DNA from 3 places in the Paenibacillus sp. FSL M8-0142 genome. Region 3 is predicted to be linked to each of the others. Evidence: riboswitches for the same ligand, from Rfam matches in the RefSeq annotation. Region 3 holds a riboswitch; each other region holds the start of a gene.
What was found. A riboswitch is a leader RNA that binds a small molecule or an ion and turns the genes downstream of it on or off. The one in region 3 is predicted to bind cyclic di-AMP.
Positions count from the first base shown of each region.

Region 1 (6,897 bases), 1.0 Mb from region 3:
AAATTAGCTACAGATATACTCAATGCCCTTCGTGATGAGGAGTCGTGACATACGGCTTCTCTTTTTTTGTTGGATTCAAGCGATAGATCACGTAAGCCACGATTGCCGGCAGCACCATATAGAACAGGCCGATTAGCACATTAGGGGCCCCTTGAAGCATGACCAGGCTGATTCCCATGAGAATGCTGTTGAAGACGACATGCGAGAACATGGCCGCAATATATCCGTATTTCAGGAAAATATAGCTGAACAGCAGGCCGATAATGACCAGCTCAATCGGGCGGGATACGACTGGGTAAATCGGATACAGCGTATGGCCTAGCGCCCAGATGATCGAGGTGATCAAACTCGCGACAAAGGTGCTGCGCACGATTTTCTTCACCATTCTAATGCCGAACAGCCGGTATACCGCTTCCTCCGAAATGCCTGCCAGCCAAGCCATCAGCGGAAACAGCCATGGATAGAGCATGTTGTAAGGCGACTGCGAGGCATCGGTCGTGGACCAGGTGTTCAAGGTCAGGCCGAGCGCGATGAAGATCAAGGACTGAATGCCGAGCAGAATGAGGGCCCACAAATAGCCCACCTTCATGCTTTCCAAGACATAGCGGCCGTACCCGGGCTCCTTGGCACGCGGCCACGGATTAAGCCCGTCTTCCTTTCGCCATAGACCGCTTCCGCCGACAAGCGAGAAATAGAGCAGGGCGGAGAAGACGAGGGAGTAGATGGCGTAGAAGATCATCATCCCGATGATGCCGGTCTCGGACATTCCTTGTGCCTTAAAGACCGGAACCAGGTTGTACGTATTCAGCATCTGGATGACAAACAACAGGACGGACAGCAGGATACCGCGCTTAAACGAGGTATAGGCTCTGGTCTTGACGCTGTAGACGATGGCCAGGATACCGAGCACAAGCGTAAACAAACCGTACCCGACCAGCGTCAGCAGCGTTGCATCCTGCGTCTGCTTGTTCACATAGGCAGAATGCGCTGCCGGAACCGAGAACGCGGGCTCGAAGGAACGCAGTGTCCCATGTTCAAAGGTAAACTCCAGCTGCAGCCTCGAATCCCCGATGGCGGCTTCCGTGACGGTATATCTCAGCTTAGGTTCGCCTTCCCGGGTAGAAAGCTGCAGCTGCGTCGCATCGTATCCGGCCCACTTGAGCCACGGCTCCGCGAGCGCCTGCTTCTCGGCCAGCGTCATGCCTTCCTCAACCAGAAGCAGCATTTGCTTCCGGACCTCCCCTTGATTCAGCTCGATCCTGTCGTAACTGGAGCGGGCGGAATCATAGGAGAATCCCGCGATGCCGGCATTCTGCATATGCACATCCACGTTCAGCGCATCGCCACCCGGCAAGGTGAAGCGGACGCGGTATACGTCATATGGGTATTTGGCTTCGTAATTCTTGTTATACTCCTTTAGCTTCTTTTCCTTGGCCAAATATCCGTACAGCTCGGAGTTGGACTGGTATGTAACAAGGGGGGGTTGCCCTTCGGAAGCAGGAAACCCTAAACGTTCGCGCGCGAACCGTGACGCCGCTTGCGCAGCCTCATCCTTGGAAATGATTTGCGGATAGGGCGTATCGGTCGACTCGAAGGAAGTGGATGGGAGTACCTGGAATATAAGAAACAGGATCAGACCGATGATGGCCGGTGCGATAAGCTTCTTTAGGTTAGGTGTCAGCTTCAGGGGCTCTTCGGCACGGTTCATGAAATTCCTCCTCTTAATTTTAGTGCTTTCCGATATGAATAACCGGCCCCGCAAAAAGCGGATCATAGAGTCAATATAACATACATATGAAGAACAAGCCCTGCTTATCCCAAAGGGCCAATAATGAAATAAAACGCTGAAAATGAATGAAAGGTTTCGAAAACGTTAGAGAACCATATCCTTGTACTCTTGAATATGCCCAATTCGCGCTCATTTAAAGACTTTTTGGTAAAAAAACGACGTTGGGTTCGCTTCCGGATTGCGTTATAATCACATCATGCTTCAAGGAACCGAATAAACCAGCCGAATTTCGTAATGAGAACGGGGGAACCATGTAATTGGGGTGAATTTCATGATCTCTTTCGGATCATGGATAGGGCGGCCTGTGATAATGCCCGAATCCGTCAGCTAACCTCGTAGGCTGTTGCACAGGAACCAGACCGTGAAGGGCACTGTTTTCCAGTGTCTTTTTTCTTTGATTTTTTTGGAGAAGGTGAAACTTTGAACTCAAAAATGAAGTGGCTTAAGCTGTCACCTCCGCAGATCCTTGCGCTCGGTTTTGCGGCGGCGATCCTGGTCGGTACCATTCTGCTCATGCTGCCCGTATCCAGCAGGACCGGCGAACCGATCAGCGGGATTGACGTCATGTTTACGGCGGCTTCCGCCGTCTGTCTGACCGGGCTTGTTGTCGTGGATACAGGCACAAGCTTCAGTGCTTTCGGACATACGGTGATCCTTCTGCTCATTCAACTCAGCGGGCTCGGGTTTATGACGATGGCAACCCTGTTCGCCCTGGTATTCAAGCGGAGGATATCGCTCAAGGACCGGCTTGTTCTGCAGGAAGCGATGAATCAGTCCTCCATCGAAGGGATCGTTCGTTTGATCCGGCGGGTGTTTATCTATTCCTTGACCTTCGAGGCGTGCGCTGCCGTACTGTTTACACTGCGCTGGGCATGGGATATGCCTATTGGAAAAGCCCTCTATTTTGGGGTGTTCCATTCCGTTTCGCTGTTTAACAATGCAGGCTTCGATCTGTTCGGTGATTTTCATAGTCTCACGGATTATGTCGATGATCCGTTGGTAAACATCGTATCCATGCTGTTGATCATATCCGGCGGCATCGGGTTCGTTGTATTATCCGATTTGATCGATTTCCGTCAAAAAAGGAAGCTGTCGCTTCACTCCAAGGTCGTTCTCTCGATGTCGGGGGCGTTGATCTTCATCGGGGCGATCATCATATTTATTTTTGAGTTCACCAATCCGTTAACGCTGGGCTCCTTGGACGGGGGAGGTAAAGTGCTCGCCTCGTTCTTCCAATCGGTCAGTCCGCGAACAGCGGGCGCGAATTCGATTGATATCGGCGGCCTAAGGCAAGCTACGCAATTTTTCATTATTATACTTATGTTTATCGGAGCGTCGCCGGGATCGACCGGGGGCGGAATCAAGACGACAACCTTTATGGTGATGGTAGGGGCCGTATTCGCAATGATGAGAGGGCGTGAGGACATCGTCTTATTCCGGTTTCGCCTCGCTCAGGAGCGGGTCTTAAAGGCGTTAACGATTGCGCTTCTTGCGCTGCTGCTCGTATTGACGGTATCCATGATCCTGTCCACGACAGAGGATGCGGATTTCCTGGAGATTCTATTCGAAACGACCTCGGCCTTCGGTACCGTCGGCTTGTCGATGGGATTAACGCCGGATTTGACGGTGTTCGGCAAAATATTGATCAGCTTAACGATGTTTGCCGGACGTCTAGGTCCGCTGACGCTGGCTTATGCACTCGGTCCGAAAAAGGGTAAAGAATTGTATCGTCATCCGGAAGGCAAAATGATTATTGGATAAGGAGTATAGGAGAGACATGAAACCAAAGCAATTTGCAGTGATCGGTTTGGGGCGGTTCGGCTCGAGTCTGGCACTGGAACTAATGGAACTAGGCTATGAGGTTCTCGGCATTGACCGGAACGAAGAGGTCGTCGAGGATATGAGCGAGTATCTGACCCATACGGTGGTCGCCGATGCTACGGATGAGGAGATGCTGAAATCGCTCGGCATCCGCAACTTCGACTGCGGGATCGTCGCGATCGGAGACGATATCCAGATGAGCATTCTGTCCGCCATCCTGCTCAAGGAGCTTGGCGTATCGACCGTCGTGGCCAAAGCGATTTCCGTGCTGCACGGCCGGGCGCTGCAGAAGCTGGGTGTGGACCGGGTCATCTTCCCCGAACGGGATATGGGAATCCGTGTGGCTCACCAGCTGGTTACGCCGAATCTGCTCGACTATATCGAATTATCTAAGGATTATTTGATCGTGGAAATGACGGTAACCGATTGTATGGACGGCAAGACGTTAAGCGAACTGAACACGCGCGTCCGTTACGGTGTCACGGTGGTCGCCCTCAACAAGCGATCCGGCATTATCGTCGCGCCGACGGCGATGGACGTGGTCAACGCCGGCGATGTTATGGTCGTCATCGGCTCCAACGACAATGTGGAGCGGTTTGAGACGGAAGTCGTGAATCTGCAGCAGAAATAATACAAAAAAACCTGACGATCTCTAGGTCGTCAGGTTTTTTCGCTGCTTCTCTTCCGCAAGGCTTCGGAAGAGCACCTCGGTTTCGTTAATCCAGCGGCGGGCGGCGCTGCTAAGCTCTGAAGCATCCCCGTAAATCAGGGAGGTCGTCCGCCGCGTCTCCATGAGCGCGGGGATGTGAATGTCCACAAGCCCGTTGTCGGAGAGCAGCTGCGGACGGAGGTATGATTTCGGAAGCAGGGCCGCTGCTTTGCAGGTCGGGATCAAGCGGACGATCGCTTCGAAGGAATCGATCTCCATCCGAATATCGGGCATGATGCCCCACCGGTGAAACAGGTCGTCCGTCAGCTTACGGTACCAGGTGCCGGTCGAGAAAATAATCATCGGAAGCCCCTGGAGGTGCTCGACCTCGACATCCTCCAGCTCCGCCAGCGGATGGACGGCGGGAATGACGAGCTCCAGATGATCGTCAAACAGGGGAATGCAGTTTAGTCCCGGTTGGTTGATGGAAGAGGCGACGATGCCGACATCCACCCGTTTATCCCTTACATAAGAAACGATCTCATGGGTTTTGCCGGTAATCAGCTTGATTTCCGCGGCGGGATGCCGCTCCATGAACGCGTTGACGAGCGGGGGCAGCGTCGTCTGCAGCGTCGTCAGGCTCGCGCCCAGATTAATCGAGATCTGCTCCCCTTCCCGATAGTGGGCGAGCGTCTGCATGAGCTTCAGCTGCTGCTGGCGCTGCTCCAGCGCAAAGGTATATACGATCTGCCCGATCGACGTCAGCTCAAGGCGCTTGCCGCGCCGGTTGAACAGGGGCAGGCCGAGCTCGTCTTCGAGCTTGGCGATCTTCCGCGAGAGCGCCGGCTGGGACAGGTTCAGCAGCTTGGATGCTTTATTGATGCTGGATTGCTCCACCACAACGGCAAACATGTCCAGATCTTCGAACATGATATTCCTCCATTATATATAGGATGGTGTTCCAATATCTACTTATGCGTATAGATTATAACGATTAATAATTATATTGCAATTCCCTTATAAGAAAAAAAGGAGTAACATGAAACATGACACAGGATGTTCACACGTTTGTGGAAAAAGGGAACATTTTGTCGTTGCACGCGAAAAGCACAGTGTAAGTAAGTGTAATTGTTCCGTAAATAGGTGAGTGAAATTGAAAACGCTGCACATTGGAAAGGGGAACGTCAACTGATGAAAGGGTATTATTCCAGAAAGCTGCATTCCTTACTCGGTGTCATACCGCTTGGAGCATTTCTGCTCAGCCACATGATATCCAACTTTCAGGCTTTCGAGGGGGGAAAGGAAGGCTTCAAGGGAGCCGTGAATTTACTGAACAGCTTGCCTCTTATCTTCTTCCTTGAGCTGTTCTTGATCTGGCTGCCGCTGATGTACCACGGCATTTACGGTCTGTACATTGCGTATCAGGCCAAAAACAACATCGGCAATTACAATTATGAGCGGAACATCCGTTTTACCGTTCAGCGGATTACCGGGGTTATTACGTTCGTATTTGTGATCTGGCATATGTACGACACCCGTTTTCAGATCATGATCGGCAAGATCACCCATGATGATCTGGGTGCCGTCATGCACGATATCGTGAGCAATCCTGTATTATTTGTTCTGTATATTATCGGCGTTGTATCGGCTACGTTCCACTTCGCGAACGGCCTGTGGGCATTCCTCGTCAGCTGGGGCATTACCGTCGGCCCGCGCGCGCAGCGAGTATCCACATACATTTGCATGGGCTTGTTCGTATTTATGAGCGTCCTGTTTATCCTTGCGATGACCGGATTCAGAAATTCCGAGTTCCAGGCTGCAGAAGCAGCGATCGATGTAGTTAAGACAGTCTTGGCTTAAAGTGCAAGTTCAAAAAGCCGGTTTTTCAGCACCGGAGCATATGCTTCCGAAGTGCGTTTTTTCAAAACGCTTTAGGTTAGATGAAGCTAGGGACGTCAGGAGCGGAGCGTACGTTTTGGGTACGTGAGCACTTGAAATGTTTCCGCAGGAAACATGCTTCGGAAGCTTCTACTTAGGCCCGGCTGAGTTCAAGATTCGATGCCGAGTTACATCTTGATACACTACGTGATCAAAAGACGACTTTTTGAACAACCTCTTAAAGGAGTGAACGTATAAATGGCAGCATCTAATATTATCGTAGTGGGCGGCGGCCTTGCCGGACTGATGGCAACCATCAAAGCGGCCGAAGCAGGAGCCCATGTTCATTTGTTCTCACTGGTACCTGTGAAACGTTCTCACTCCGTGTGCGCGCAAGGCGGCATTAACGGAGCGGTTAATACGAAAGGTGAAGGCGACTCCCCGTGGGAGCACTTTGACGATACGGTTTACGGCGGGGACTTCCTGGCGAACCAGCCGCCGGTTAAAGCGATGTGCGAAGCCGCTCCGGGCATTATTCACCTCATGGACCGCATGGGCGTTATGTTCAACCGTACGCCTGAAGGCCTTCTGGATTTCCGCCGCTTCGGCGGAACGAAGCATCACCGCACGGCGTTTGCCGGAGCGACCACCGGCCAGCAGCTGCTGTACGCGCTTGACGAGCAGGTGCGCCGCTGGGAAACTGCAGGTCTCGTGACCAAATACGAGAACTGGGAGTTCCTGAACGCGGTTATTGATGACG
Region 1 is NZ_CP152008.1:1,030,659-1,037,555, forward strand. Features, by position in the region: gene uvrC (excinuclease ABC subunit UvrC) at 1-48, shown strand, start outside; gene NSQ46_RS04705 (type II CAAX endopeptidase family protein) at 20-1,708, opposite strand; cyclic di-AMP (ydaO/yuaA leader) riboswitch at 2,000-2,146, shown strand; gene NSQ46_RS04710 (TrkH family potassium uptake protein) at 2,210-3,550, shown strand; gene NSQ46_RS04715 (TrkA family potassium uptake protein) at 3,567-4,241, shown strand; gene NSQ46_RS04720 (LysR family transcriptional regulator) at 4,263-5,189, opposite strand; gene NSQ46_RS04725 (succinate dehydrogenase cytochrome b558 subunit) at 5,451-6,119, shown strand; gene sdhA (succinate dehydrogenase flavoprotein subunit) at 6,396-6,897, shown strand, end outside.
Region 1: it holds a riboswitch for cyclic di-AMP, as region 3 does, so the genes downstream of both, NSQ46_RS04710 (TrkH family potassium uptake protein) here and NSQ46_RS00145 (3D domain-containing protein) in region 3, are expected to answer to the same signal.

Region 2 (6,897 bases), 200 kb from region 3:
AGAACGGCTATGGGTCGATGAAGATTACGAACGTGAAAACGACCGAGGGCCTGGGCCTGACGCAACGACTGCAGTTTGTTCAGCCGGATGACGGGAACATCAAAGATCAAAGTCTTGCCAAACTCCGGTTGCCCAAGCCTGTAAAAGGCGGAGAGAGTATAACCCTGCATTTGGAGTTTGAGGTAGAGCTGCCGAAGATTTTCGCGCGCATGGGCCGGACCGAGGATTTTGTCATGGCTGGCCAGTGGTTTCCCAAGATATCGGTATACGAGCCTGCCGGCACGCGGGAAAGAACCCAGGAAGGCTGGAACTTACATCAGTATCACGGCAATTCGGAGTTTTACTCGAACTTCGGCATCTATAGCGTTCGGATTCGTGTACCCGAGGACTATATCGTAGCCGCTACCGGGTTCCCGACCAAGCCTGCGCAGAAAGCAAATGGCGAGAAAATTTACCAATTCTATGCGGATGACGTGCATGACTTCGCCTGGGCCGCCTCGCCGAACTTCGTGACGGCGGAAGAGGCTTACTCCGCTCCGGGTATCCCTGGCGTCCGGATCAAGCTGTACCTTGATCCTGCTCATAAGGATTTGAAGGAGCGTTATTTTGATACAGCCAAAACGGCGCTGTCCTCTTTCGGCAAATGGTACGGCTCCTATCCGTACTCCACATTATCCATCGTTGTCCCGCCTTATTCCGGCAACGGTGCAGGCGGCATGGAATACCCGACGCTCGTCACCGCCTTCGGAGCCAATAACGACTCGCCCGGATATGAGCTGGAGCGGACCGTCATCCATGAAATCGCCCACCAATATTTCTACGGCATCGTAGCCAATAACGAATTCGAAGAGGCATGGCTGGACGAGGCCTTTGCTTCCTATGCCGAGGAGAAGGTCATGGAGAAGCAGTACGGAATTACATCCAATACCGCAGCGCAAGGCGCATCCATTACGTCGCCTGAACCGCTTAAGATGGAGTCCTGGAAATACAGCTCGCATGAAAATTACGCACTCAACGTCTATACACGCGGCAAGCTGGTGCTCCAGGGCATCGAGCGACAAGTCGGATCCAAGACGATGGATAAAATCATGATGACCTACGCCAAAAAATTCCGCTTCAAGCATCCGACAACGACGGACTTCCAGAAGGTTGTTGAACAGGTTACCCAGTCCTCATGGCAGTCGTATTTCGATCAGTACGTTTACGGCAGCCAAATGGCTGACATCGCGATCGACCAGATCAAAACCAAAAATAAAGGCTCACAAGCGCACCCACGGTTTGTTTCGACCGTAAACATCACGAGCAAGGGCGGCGATGTTACCGATGTGCCGATTGTGTTCGCTTTTGAGGATGGCAAGCTTGTTGAGCGAACATGGAGCGGCAAGAACGGCAAAGTAACTTATACGCTGGAATACCATACACCGCTCGCCTGGGCCATGGTGGATCCGAAATATACCATCATGCTGGAGAATAAACACATGAATAACTATATGAAGGCTGGCATGGATCCGAAAGTCGTTACACGTTGGAATCTCGGTATTACCAAGCTCGTGGAGACGCTGTTCGGCAGCATGTCGTGGTGAGGGGGGAGCACATGAAAAGCTATGCAGGCCAAGGCTGGATCAGTGTTAAAGATCAATTATACGTCTCCATTCTACTGTTCTTGTACCGTCTTCTCTGGGGCTACTGTCTGTACAGGCTCGTGAAATCCGCCGTCGTCCCGCTTTTGATGCGGTACCCGGATCCGGCTCCTAACGAGCTGAGCCGCCTCCTGTTCTTCTATGAGGGCGAAATGAGCTTGTCGCTCAGCAATACGGTTCATACCTACGGCTGGATCCTTGCCGCTCTGCTCCTCGTCCGCATGGTGCTTACCCCGCTGATTCGCTCCGGCATCTTCTACAACCTCCATCAGGAGGCCCGTGGCGAACGCGGTCTGTTCTTCTTCATCGGCATGCGGAAGCATTGGAAATCGGTAACGGTGTTCTATCTCATCGAGCTTGTTCTTACGGTTGCGCCGGGTTACTGGATCATTCCCAAGGCTCTTCCGGCACTGCTCGGCTCCATTCAGGAGCCTTCCCAGCTGCTCCGGGTGCTGCCTTACGCGGCGGCCTGGTTCCTCTATACCTATGTTATTCGCCTTGTGCTGCTGTATATGCAGTTCGGGCATACCGGAGAGCTCGGTATGATCGCATCCGTCACGGCGCTCATACGCAAGCTGGGAACGGCTGTACTGCTGTCCATTTCTGTTGGTGGAGCCGCATTTGTCATTCTCCTGCTGTTCAGCTCGGCGTCCCTGTTCTGGGCGGGATTAATCGGACTCATCATTCAGCAAGCCTCCTATTTCCTGAACGGGCTCTTCCAAATATGGGGAATTTCTTCCCAATATCATTTATGGAGAGCGTCCGTAGCTTCAAATCCATAACGGTTACAAAAGTTACATTTCATTAACAACCATTCATCGTTTAAATGTGGTAAAAAGGTTGTAACCGGAAGCTAAAGCAGCCTCCGAAAAGGATAGATTTCGAACGATAACTTTCCCATCCAACCGGAATCCTCAACGTTCCCCTCCCATATTTATACAAAATCCCTGTCCCACTTCAATGTGGACAGGGATTTTTGTTAAAAAAACAACTTTCCTCGTTTGCCAAATTGTTAATACTCTGCTAAAATAACGAATATGTTAGTAACAACTTTGTCATTTTTATTGTAACTATTGTCATCATGTTAACATGTTGGTACGTCATATTGGGTACATCGACATCTTTTAAAAGCCGAATTCCCGTCTTCATACGGGAAGCGGGGGATCCGTTTTGGGTGAATTGATCTCGCTAGAGAGGGATCATAGGGGACCTTCAACCGAACCCTTAAGCTAACCTCGCAGGCAATGGAAGGAGCTTTTTGTTTTGAAGAAGAAGTTAACAGCCATCTCTTTAGGCTTGGCCCTTGCGCTCACGATTGGAACCGGTAGCGCTTTCGCGGATTCCAAGTTGAATACCGTTATCAAACCAACCATCGGTGTCTCTTATAAAACCGGCGGAACCACTACAAAGGGTTTTGATTGCTCCGGATTCACCAGCTATATTTACAAGAAGCTGGGCCTCACCCTGCCGCGCACTTCTGCAGCACAATACAAGGTAGGTACCGCGGTATCGAAGAGCAACCTGAAGGCCGGGGATCTCGTATTCTTTAATACTTCCGGCAGAGGCGTTTCCCATGTTGGCATTTATGTCGGTGGCGGGAAGTTCGCCCATTCTTCCTCCTCGCGCGGCGTCATCGTTAGCCCGCTCAGCCAGAGCTACTACGCGAAGCGTTATGTAGGCGCGAAGAGAATCATGAGCCAAAGCACGTACAAGTCCCTTGCCGTGAACTACAATTAATTGACTGTACCGTAATTTTTCTGAATGTCCATAAGCCCTGGAGCATGAGATGTGCCGATCTCACCCAGCGGCTTTTTTTCTATAATTTTTCGTCTATACCTCTATAACGTTTCAGGCCATGGAAAAGTTCTATGTTTTTCGGAAAATCCAAAAATATTTTTTCATTCTGTATGCTCAAAGCCACCAACAAGATTCGGCCAATCCGAGCGCTTACATTTTATTTACCCTTCCAGAATTAACCTAAACAGCAATACGAATAAACAATCGAAAATTTTTTAGCTTCAGTTTCGTTTCCCCCTGCGCTATTATCTTTGCAATCCCGCTCAGCAGCATGTATTCTCTCTCTAACGGAATTGTTTTGAATGAGAGGAGTATTTACATGGAGGCGAATTTACCCTCGTTTCATACCGTGGTCATGCAGGAAGCCCATGCCGCTGAAATTTGCACCTGGTCCTATCCCCCGCCCTATAATATATATGGCTTTCTTCCTTGGGAGCAGATGAAGGGACTAGGGGTGGAATTCGGGGATCCCGGCATCCGCCTGCAGCAATACCTGTCCGTGCTGGATGAGCAGGATCAGCTCTGGGGGTTTGCCCAGCTATTCCCTATGGCAGGCGTTACGCGTCTAGGCCTGGGCATGCGGCCTGATTGGTGCGGCCGGGGAATGGGTAAACGGTTCGTGCAGGCAATTGTGGATGAGGCGAAGCGGCGCCGTCCTTCGGACGAGATTGATCTTGAGGTGCTTACCTGGAATGAACGGGCTATCCGGACTTACCGGAAGGCTGGCTTTTACATTGCCGATACGTACGAACGCCTTACGCCGACGGGCATGGCGCCTTTTTATTGCATGGTGTATGACCCGATGGCCAATGAGGAATAGTAGTCTTGTCTATATGAAAAAGTACAATTTTGTGTACTTTTTATGAAGGCAGGCTTGAACATTGCTTTTTTTGTCACAACTGGCTATGATGTGTAAGGATGTTGGTTTATAATGAAGACAAGTGCAAAAGTGCAGTATACATAGAAAGGACGATATGACGATGCAAAAATGGATCATGAGCGGACTGTTCTTCGTCGCATGTGCGTTGGCTATTGCGCTGATGTTTACGCTTCCAGGCAAGGAGCAGGTGGCGCAGGAAGAGAAGCCAACCATGCCGGAGGTTACTTTGGATGCCGCTGCGGCTGAAGCTACATTGAAAGCCAGCTGTATCTCCTGCCATGGCGATCAGCTCCAGGGCGGTGCAGGTCCGGCTCTGAATCAAGTAGGCGGACATATGGATGCGAACGCAATCTTTAACGTAGTTACCAAGGGACGTAAAGGAATGCCTTCCTTTAAGGATCAGCTGAAGCCTGAGGAAATTGCAAACATCGCGCTCTACCTTGCTGAGAAAAAATAATCCATCAGCTCTTATTACGCAAAACACGCTTGGATCCCCAGACTGCTGTTTGGATCCAAGCGTGTTTTTTAATTCTCGGGCCTAACGCTTCTGCAGCTGCCCGAATCTACATTGCCTATTCCGGATCCTTCAGATCCTTGGATCGGCTCTTCTCATAAACTTCGTTAAATTGCTGGGCCTCCTTGATGTCGACGGCCGTTATTCCGCCGTCATCCCATGACGTCAGGCGCAGCGTCACCGTTTTATAATCAATGGTGATGTAGGGGTGATGTCCGAAAGCTTCCGAAATCGCTGCCACCTCATCAACAAAGGCGATTCCCTTCATGAAGGAGGAAAAGGTGTACTTTCGTACAATCCATCTCCCCTGTTCAAATTCCCAGCCTTCAAGCTTCTCTAGATGAGCCTCCACTTCCTGCTGCGTATAAAGCATCATTATATTCCTCCCCGAAAAAAACCTTTCATAAGCCGATTGTTACGTCCTTAGGGCTTCTTTCCATCTATTTTATTCCATGCTTCATTCCTTGATAACCTGCCTGGCTTACACGAGCGCTACGAATGCCAGCTCTTCCTCACCGATCAAAATATGTATCCGATGATTCATCCGATCATGCATGACAACCCCGCTGCCGACCGTAATGACCGGCTCTGTGCCCAAGGCATAGAACAGATCCTCCGCCAGCGCCTCATGAACCTCGGCCTGCTCGGCATCCTCCAGCCTGCCCCAATCCTCCGGATCCATTTCAAAGAAGACATAGCTGTCAGGAATACGCCCAACGGCTTCCGTTAATTCGGTCAGAATTTCGCCGTAATCCCTTCCGTGCTTTACGCCCATCTCCATCACTCCTTCCTGCCATGCTAAGCTTCGATTACTCTTCCTTCTATTATACCGGAAATTACAACTAAAAAAAAAAGCCCGATCTGACGATAAATAGGATAACGCCCCGTAAAGGCGCGCGGTTCGCCGCAAGAGCCGCTAAAAACGAATGGATTCGTTATTTATTTCTCACGGATGAGGTGTAGCATGGAAATTTCAACACTTATAGGTTTGATTCTCGGGCTTATCGCGGTGCTGGTGGGCATGATCCTCAAGGGTGCCTCCATCGCGTCTTTGATTAATCCGGCAGCTTACTTAATCATTCTTGGCGGAACTGCCGCAACTTTATTCATCGGTTTCCCTCTTTCGGAACTGAAGAAAATTCCCAAGCTGATCAAAATGACCTTTGTGAAGCAGCAGCTGATGGACAAGACGGATATGATCAAGCTGTTTATGGAATGGGCTTCCATCACTCGCCGTGAAGGATTGCTTGCCCTGGAAACCAAAGTCGAAGAAATTGATGACGGCTTCCTGCGCAATGGCATGCGGATGATCATCGACGGCAACGATCAGGAATTCGTCCGCGACGTGCTGATGGAAGACATCAATGCCACCGAAGAGCGCCATCGTTCCGGGGCTTTGATCTTCTCCCAGGCCGGTATGTACGCTCCGTCGCTCGGGGTTCTCGGCGCTGTTATCGGTCTGATCGCAGCCCTTAGCCACATGGAAGACATGGGCGAGCTGGCCCACGCGATCGGTGCTGCGTTCATTGCCACCCTGCTTGGTATTTTTACAGGTTATGTTATCTGCCATCCGATTGCAAATAAACTGAAGCGTCTGTCGAAACGCGAGGTGGAAATCCGCCTTATGATGGTCGAGGGCCTGCTGTCCATTCAGTCGGGTGTGTCCACGATCGCCATTAACCAGAAGCTGTCCGTGTTCCTGACACCGTCCGAGCGTGCTCAGCTTGATGAGAGGGAGGCTGGTTCTAGTGAGCAAGAAGACTAGACACGAGCCGCACGAAGAGCATGCTGATGAATCCTGGCTTCTCCCTTATGCCGACTTGCTGACGCTCCTGCTTGCGTTATTCCTTGTGCTCTACGCCATGAGCGCGACCGATGCGCGCAAATTCCAGGAGATGAGCGAGGCCTTCAGCATTGCCCTAACGGGCGGTACCGGCGTGCTGGATTACAGCAAGACCCAGCCAAGCGACGATCCCCCTGATGTTAAGGATCATAAAGCGACAGCACCCACCATTCCCGCACCGACTGCCGACCAACGACGGGCTGAGCTGATGCGTCAGGAGCAA
Region 2 is NZ_CP152008.1:6,554,437-6,561,333, forward strand. Features, by position in the region: gene NSQ46_RS29580 (M1 family metallopeptidase) at 1-1,583, shown strand, start outside; gene NSQ46_RS29585 (hypothetical protein) at 1,595-2,422, shown strand; cyclic di-AMP (ydaO/yuaA leader) riboswitch at 2,760-2,899, shown strand; gene NSQ46_RS29590 (C40 family peptidase) at 2,904-3,377, shown strand; gene NSQ46_RS29595 (GNAT family N-acetyltransferase) at 3,757-4,257, shown strand; gene NSQ46_RS29600 (cytochrome c) at 4,418-4,774, shown strand; gene NSQ46_RS29605 (4a-hydroxytetrahydrobiopterin dehydratase) at 4,890-5,204, opposite strand; gene NSQ46_RS29610 (hypothetical protein) at 5,313-5,606, opposite strand; gene motA (flagellar motor stator protein MotA) at 5,796-6,596, shown strand; gene motB (flagellar motor protein MotB) at 6,580-6,897, shown strand, end outside.
Region 2: it holds a riboswitch for cyclic di-AMP, as region 3 does, so the genes downstream of both, NSQ46_RS29590 (C40 family peptidase) here and NSQ46_RS00145 (3D domain-containing protein) in region 3, are expected to answer to the same signal.

Region 3 (6,897 bases):
CGATAACCAAGGTATCCAGGTTCCGCTCATATTGCCGGGCCACCTGGATCGCCGATACGAAGTTATGCGAATTTTTGTAGCTGTCCAGACTGTATAAATCATACGGCTGTCTTCGCTTAAGAACCCCGTCATGACCTGTAATCACGACGATATCGGGTCGAACCCGCGGAAGGAGCCGATACAACGTATCGGCCATCGCCGATTCATTCACATAATGGCCTTCCGCAGGGACCCGAAGCTGGTTATAAAGCGCCATGCTCTTCTTCAGATACTGGGGATCCCCGTCCAGATGCAGGACCTTGCCCGGAACGTCGAAATATCCTTTAGCAGCCTGCGGGCCGCCGTTATTCCTAAGGCTCTTCAGCTGCCGCTCACTTTCTTCCTGTCGGCGCTTCTGCAGGCTCTCCAGCGTCTCATTCGCCTTAATCTGTGCCTGCTTCGTTCGCTCGCTTACGGCGGGATGCGGTACCTGGATCAGGTCATCGGCGGGAGCGTCGGCCAGCAGCCGGAATTCCGTGCCTTTGATGACGATAAGATTATGCCGCAATCCTTCTACCCGGAACGTTACATCGCCGCCGTAGGATTTACGAACGACCAAGTCTCCCAAGTTCATCACAACATCACCCCTACCCTATGGTATGGGCTAATGGAGCCATTGGTTCGTCATGGCGGCAATTTTCCCTCAGGCGGCTTGCCTTGACCTGATTGAATATCCTAAAGCCATGACCAGACCACACTTCGTTCCGTTTCTAACGAATCCCCGCCTCAAACAGGACATTGCTCAGCCGTGCGTACTCCTCGATGCTCAGCGTCTCTCCCCTGCGCTTCGGATCGAGCCCCGCTTCCTCCAGCAGCTGCTCCAGCCGCTCGCGTCCTTCATCGGCGAAGAACCGGCTCTTCAGGTTGTTGGCAATCGTCTTTCGCCGCTGGGCGAATGAGGCTTGAACCACCTCGAAGAAAAAGGACTCATCCTCAACCGAAACCGGAGGCTCCTCCCTTACCGCGAGCCGAATGACGGCCGATTCCACATTGGGCTGCGGGATGAACACGGTATGCGGAACGATGCAGACGAGCTTCGGCTCGCTGTAATATTGAACTGCAATGCTGAGGCTTCCGTAATCCTTGCTTCCCGGCGCTGCGGCCATCCGCTCGGCGACCTCTTTCTGAATCATGACCACAATATTCTCCAGCGGCAGCTTCTCTTCCAGCAGCTTCATCAGAATAGGGGTCGTCACGTAATACGGCAGATTGGCGACAACGCTTACCTTCCCCACCTCCGCGAAATCCTGGCGGAACAGCTCGTGCAGATCCACCTTAAGGACATCTCCATGATGAACTTTAACGTTATCGTAAGGCTCCAGCACTTCCTTAAGAATCGGAATCAGGCGCTGATCGATCTCTACTGCGGTAACGGCTCCGGCCATCTGAGCCAGCTTCTCTGTTAACGCCCCGATGCCGGGACCGATCTCAAGCGCACCTTTCTCTTTATCAAGGCCGGCCGCCTCCACAATCTTGCCCAAAATATTCTGGTCGATCAGAAAATTCTGTCCCAGGCTCTTCTTAAAGGAAAAGCCATGGCGGGCAATGATCTCCTTCGTGCGTCTAGGTGTCGATATATCTTCCATCCGGTTCATATCAGCTTTGGCCTCCCTCTTCCAGCTGCGCAAGCGCCGCCAGAAACTCTTCACGCGATATTTGAAACATCGCCATACGTTTATGGAACTGCTTGGAGTTGCAATACCCGATACCCAGGACATTTCCCATGAACATTCTCCGGGCTGCAGCCTCCGGATGAGCCGTCAGCCCCGCATCGATCATATCCTCCAGGCTGATCTGACTCTCCGCCCCCTCAAATGAGGTGTGGACGCGATCCAGGGCATGACGTATAGCCTCCGGAGATGCGTTCTCGACTCCGATATCGCCCTTGCGCGTCGCATCCGCCTCCGGTATGAAGGCATGCTTGCAGCCGGGGACATGACGGTCGATGATCTTGCGAATCCGTTCCCCTGCATGATCGGGGTCTGTCAGGATAATAACCCCCCTGCGCTCCTTCGCGAGGGCAATACGGCGCAGCGTATGCTTATTAATAGCAGAGCCGCCGGTCTCGATCGTGTCGGCATCCACCGCACGCTTGATCGCTACCGTATCGTCCCTGCCTTCAACCACAATTACTTCTCGGATCATAACGTTCTCTCTTCCTTCCCAAAAGGACACATACCGCCTGTCCGACCGTTCTCCTTGAATTGGCATCGGCTCAAACCATACGGCGTATTTTTTACATGATGGCCCCAAAATGCGACCAATACGCCGCAAAACAAAAGAAGAGGAGTTTCTCCTCTTCTTCATTATGATCTATTATAAGCTAAATTCGTTAGCATTAGAATGGCAATGTCATTAGAAATTGGGATTCATTAGTTCAAATCAGGCTTTACGGGACCGATCACATAAACGGTGCGCCCCGATTTCCGGCCAAAGTTCATGGCCGCTTTCAGCGAATCGTAATACACATCAATTTTATGTCCCTTAATCGCTCCGCCGGTATCCTCTGCACGGCGGAAGCCAATGCCTTCGATGTACACCCACCAGCCGATCGGAATGATGCTCGGATCAACTGCAATCGTCCGGCCCTCGGTTACCCGTGTTCCGGAAGCCGTGCGGGTTCCGATTCCCGCCTGCTCAGCGGAATATGCGGTCATTGAAACATTATTCAGCACTTTCTGGTATTTGAAATCAACACCCGCTCTGGAGATGACGTTATTCTCCGTCGCTTTGGCGGTGGACACCTTTCTAGTGCCCGTAAGCTTCGCTGGGGCAGACTTCACATTCGGAGTCGCTGCCGCTTGAAGCACGACAGGCTTCTCTACCTTCTTCGTGCCTACGGCAATAATTTTGTCCTTCGTCTTACGCTCGACCTCTTGCGAGACCTTCGTCTTGGATACGAGCTTGCCGTTATGGTACACCTTCTCGTAGTGATGAACGAGAACGCCCGGCTCGCCCCGCTGAATGACACGGTTATCACCGCGCTCCAGCGACGGATCCGCAGTCTTGATGACGCGGAACTCGCGGTTCTCCTTCTCCGATACGGTCTGCTTCGTAACCCGAACGATTTGAATGTCCATATCACTGGTAAGCTTGGTGTCCTGTGACGGCTTTACTATATCTTCACCCTTGATCGTAATGCCAGCTTCTTTGAGTACACTATCGACCGTGTCCTGGGTCGTGAATATGGTTTTGGTGGTGCCCCCTACTGTTACTTTAACTGGGATTGCACGGTCAATGATAATCCGGTCCCCATCCTGGATCGTCCCGTTTAAAGGCATCGAGACCTGATCCTGCGGATTCAGCGTGATCGCTTGCTCATCCAGCAATTCCTGAAGCAACGATCCTCTGGTTTCTACCGTGGTTACGCGGCCATCGACCACAATTTGAACTTGCTTGCCCGATTGATCATGGATAACCAGCGATACGAGAAGTGATACCGTAACAGCCCCCATGGCGCCGAGCATCATCAATTGACGCAAATTCTCATGCTTCCATCGCAATGCGTAAGACATGCTGGATGATTGTGATTCATGGGTTTCTTCAGGTTGAAAAATGCCCACTATTCCATCCTCCTTCATAGTCCCGCCGTCTTAGGTAACGCATGAATGCCTTTGACGTGACTATAGCAGTTATTCTCGCAAGGCGTGCTGCTATCTATCTAACGCCCTGCGTCAATCCCCGTCTTCCCGTTCACCACTAGGAATCACCTCCTGTTTACCAACAGTATGACGACACCTTCTCCAATATTCAAAAATAAAAGAAGCCAGCGTGAAAGAGTACTAGAGGCTCTAACGTGGCTTCCTGATGATTGAAATCATGGAAATGGTATGCACGAGAATTCCCCTCTTACTTCGCTTACGGAGTTAGCTGTCGGGTTCGGACGTAAGAGAGACGCCCTAGATCCGGTCGCCCGCTCATGGCGAGGACCTTCACATTCACCCCAAAGACCCGATAAAGAAATCATATACGGCTCGTGCACGACAGTTTACCATGCACGGCAGTATCGGTTCCCCCGTTCCCCAGACTTCGGAGATTAAGCGAGACGGTTCATGAAATATGATCGCTGAAGTTTCAGCTTTGCAAACTTGCAGCTTCTTATCACTGAAAAGATGATATCCTGTTTCCATGCAGGTTGTAAAGGAACAATCAAGCACATTTTTTGATGTAAATGGTTAAAAAATTGTAAAACAATCGTCTTTTCAGGTTAAAAAACTTTAATTAATCGCAATTCCTCACTATTTCATCGCTTTTGCTCCCGTTTTCACGAAATACCAAATCGTTCCAGAGCATTTTTAGTGGTAATTTGGACCAGTTCATCGAAGGACATGCCCCGAATTTCGGCTGCCGTCTCGGCCACCAATTTCACATAAGCGGACTCATTTCGCTTCCCTCGGAAGGGGTGTGGAGTCAGGTAAGGCGAGTCCGTTTCAATGAGCAGACGATCGAGTGGAACCTTGGCCAGAACCTCTTTCGGCTGCTTGGCATTTTTGAACGTAATCGGCCCGCCGAACGAAATATGAAAGCCCATATCCAGGCATAACTTGGCCGTTTCCCAGCTGCCCGAGAACGAATGCATCACGCCGCCAACCTCATGAGCCTTCTCTTCCTTCAAAATCTTCACGATATCCTCATGCGCATCACGGTTATGAATTACAATCGGCATATGGAGCTCCCGGGCCAGTCCGATTTGGCTGCGAAGCACCCGGTGCTGCACCTCCTTCGGAGACGTATCCCAATGATAATCGAGGCCGATCTCTCCGATCGCAACGACTTTCTCATGACTGCAGAGCGAAGCGATCCATTCCAGGTCGCCCTCCTCCATCGTGATCGCATCCACGGGATGCCAGCCTACCGCCGCATATATAAAATCATATGTCTCCGCCAATTCCATTGTGGTCGGAATCGTCTCGCGATTAAATCCGATATTGATCATCCGGCTAACACCAGCTTCAAGCGCCCGGGCAATCGTCTCGTCCCGGTCCTCGTCGAATTGGGGAGCATCCAGATGGGTGTGTGTGTCGAACAGCATGTTCTCTCCCACTCCTTTCTTGTCGATCCTTGATCGTATCTTATCCGGCACAATCTTTATCATTCCGTTCTATGGTTGTCCATTATCAATGCCTCGTGCGTCCGGCCTTGAACCAGGTCCATCCATGATCCAAGCCCATGGTCCATCGAATATAACGGACTCATCCCTGCCTGCGAAATAAATCCGCAACTTCGGCCGGCATCCGGTCAAGCAGCGGCTCTACCCTCTCCTCCGGGTAATATAGATAATTCCGGCCCTTATGGATCCCGCTAATGGAGCGCACGATATCGGACACCTCGGAAATTTCCCGAAGCTGGTCATGCCGGTCCAGCAGCAGAATTTGCTTCTCGTTCAGCGGCATGCCCGAATGAAACTTATCATAAGGAAGATCGGTCGGAAAATCAATCTCCACATCATATGCGGGATCAAGACCCGCCTCCCGAAACGCCTGGCGGATGGCGTCGATTGTCTCCGGGTTGCCGGTGTCGATTTCTATATATTTATAGAGCTTCCGATGGATGAATCGGCCGCATAATTCGCTAAGGAGCTGGTCTTGCTCGGCCGTCCATTGCAGAAACGCCGTTTGAATGAGCGCCTCATCCAGCCGCAGATACTGCTGAACGGTCAAGCGGCCTTCAAACAGAGCTGGCAGCGGTTCGATCATGAACTGAAACGCATACCCTGCTTCATAGAGCTCCTTCGCCCGGCGGAAAATCTGGCGCAGTATGATTTCCGAGCTTCTTGTTACCGGGTGGAAATACACCTGCCAGTACATTTGATATCTGGACATGAGATAATCCTCTACGGCATGCATCCCCGATTCCTTCACAACGATCCGGTCCCGATGCGGCCGCAGCATCCGCAGAATCCGGTCGATGTCGATCGTCCCGTAATTGACGCCGGTGTAATAGGCATCGCGCAGCAAATAATCCATTCGGTCCGCATCCAGCGGACTCGTCACCAGATTCATCACGATCGGTTTGTCATACGTCTTGCGGATGACGGAAGCGACCCGCTCCGGGAAGTCCTCCCCCAGCTCCAGGAGCACCTTGTTCACGCACGTATCGCCGAGCAAGATCCGGCATGTCCAATCCTCGTGGTTCATCTGAAACGCCTCTTCTATAGAATGGGAAAATGGTCCGTGCCCGAGATCATGCAAGAGCGCTGCACATAGGGCCACTTGTCTCTCTTCCGCAGGCCAATCGGAGTATCCTTTTCGCTCGAATTGCGAGATGATTCTTCTTGTAATTTCATAGACACCCAAGGAATGGGAGAATCGGCTGTGCTCTGCGCCATGAAACGTCAGATAGGACGTGCCCAGCTGCCTGACCCGGCGAAGCCGCTGAAATTCCGGCGTGTCGATTAACCGCCAGATAATATCATCCTGTACATGAATATAATTATGAACCGGATCTTTAAACACTTTTTCCTCTGAGATTGGCAGGCGCATCATAAATCACTCCTTAAGTCATAAATTTAGGACTTGGACTATTTTCACTTCTTTTGACATCTAATGTCGAACAATGTCGAATTAGGTAATTTGGCGCTTTCCAAATCGACATATTGAAAAGTGAAGCGTTTTTTGGTTCAAAAATGGTAACTTCGTTGTAGGACAGCGGTTTATTTCACTATATTTTCGTAAATAGGTTCCGAAATCTCAAAAATATAGGTTGACTGTTTTGGGAATCGTTGGTACTATAAATAACATAAAAAATAGAACTATGTCGAATTATGACTTTTTTAAATTATGGCGAGAGGGGCATTAATAAGTTATGATGAAATCAACAGGAATTGTAAGGAAAGTCGATGAGCTTGGACGGGTCGTT
Region 3 is NZ_CP152008.1:27,992-34,888, reverse strand. Features, by position in the region: gene yabG (sporulation peptidase YabG) at 1-613, opposite strand, end outside; gene rsmA (16S rRNA (adenine(1518)-N(6)/adenine(1519)-N(6))-dimethyltransferase RsmA) at 750-1,634, opposite strand; gene rnmV (ribonuclease M5) at 1,636-2,184, opposite strand; gene NSQ46_RS00145 (3D domain-containing protein) at 2,412-3,602, opposite strand; cyclic di-AMP (ydaO/yuaA leader) riboswitch at 3,879-4,092, opposite strand; gene NSQ46_RS00140 (TatD family hydrolase) at 4,304-5,071, opposite strand; gene NSQ46_RS00135 (HD domain-containing protein) at 5,232-6,521, opposite strand; gene NSQ46_RS00130 (AbrB/MazE/SpoVT family DNA-binding domain-containing protein) at 6,844-6,897, shown strand, end outside.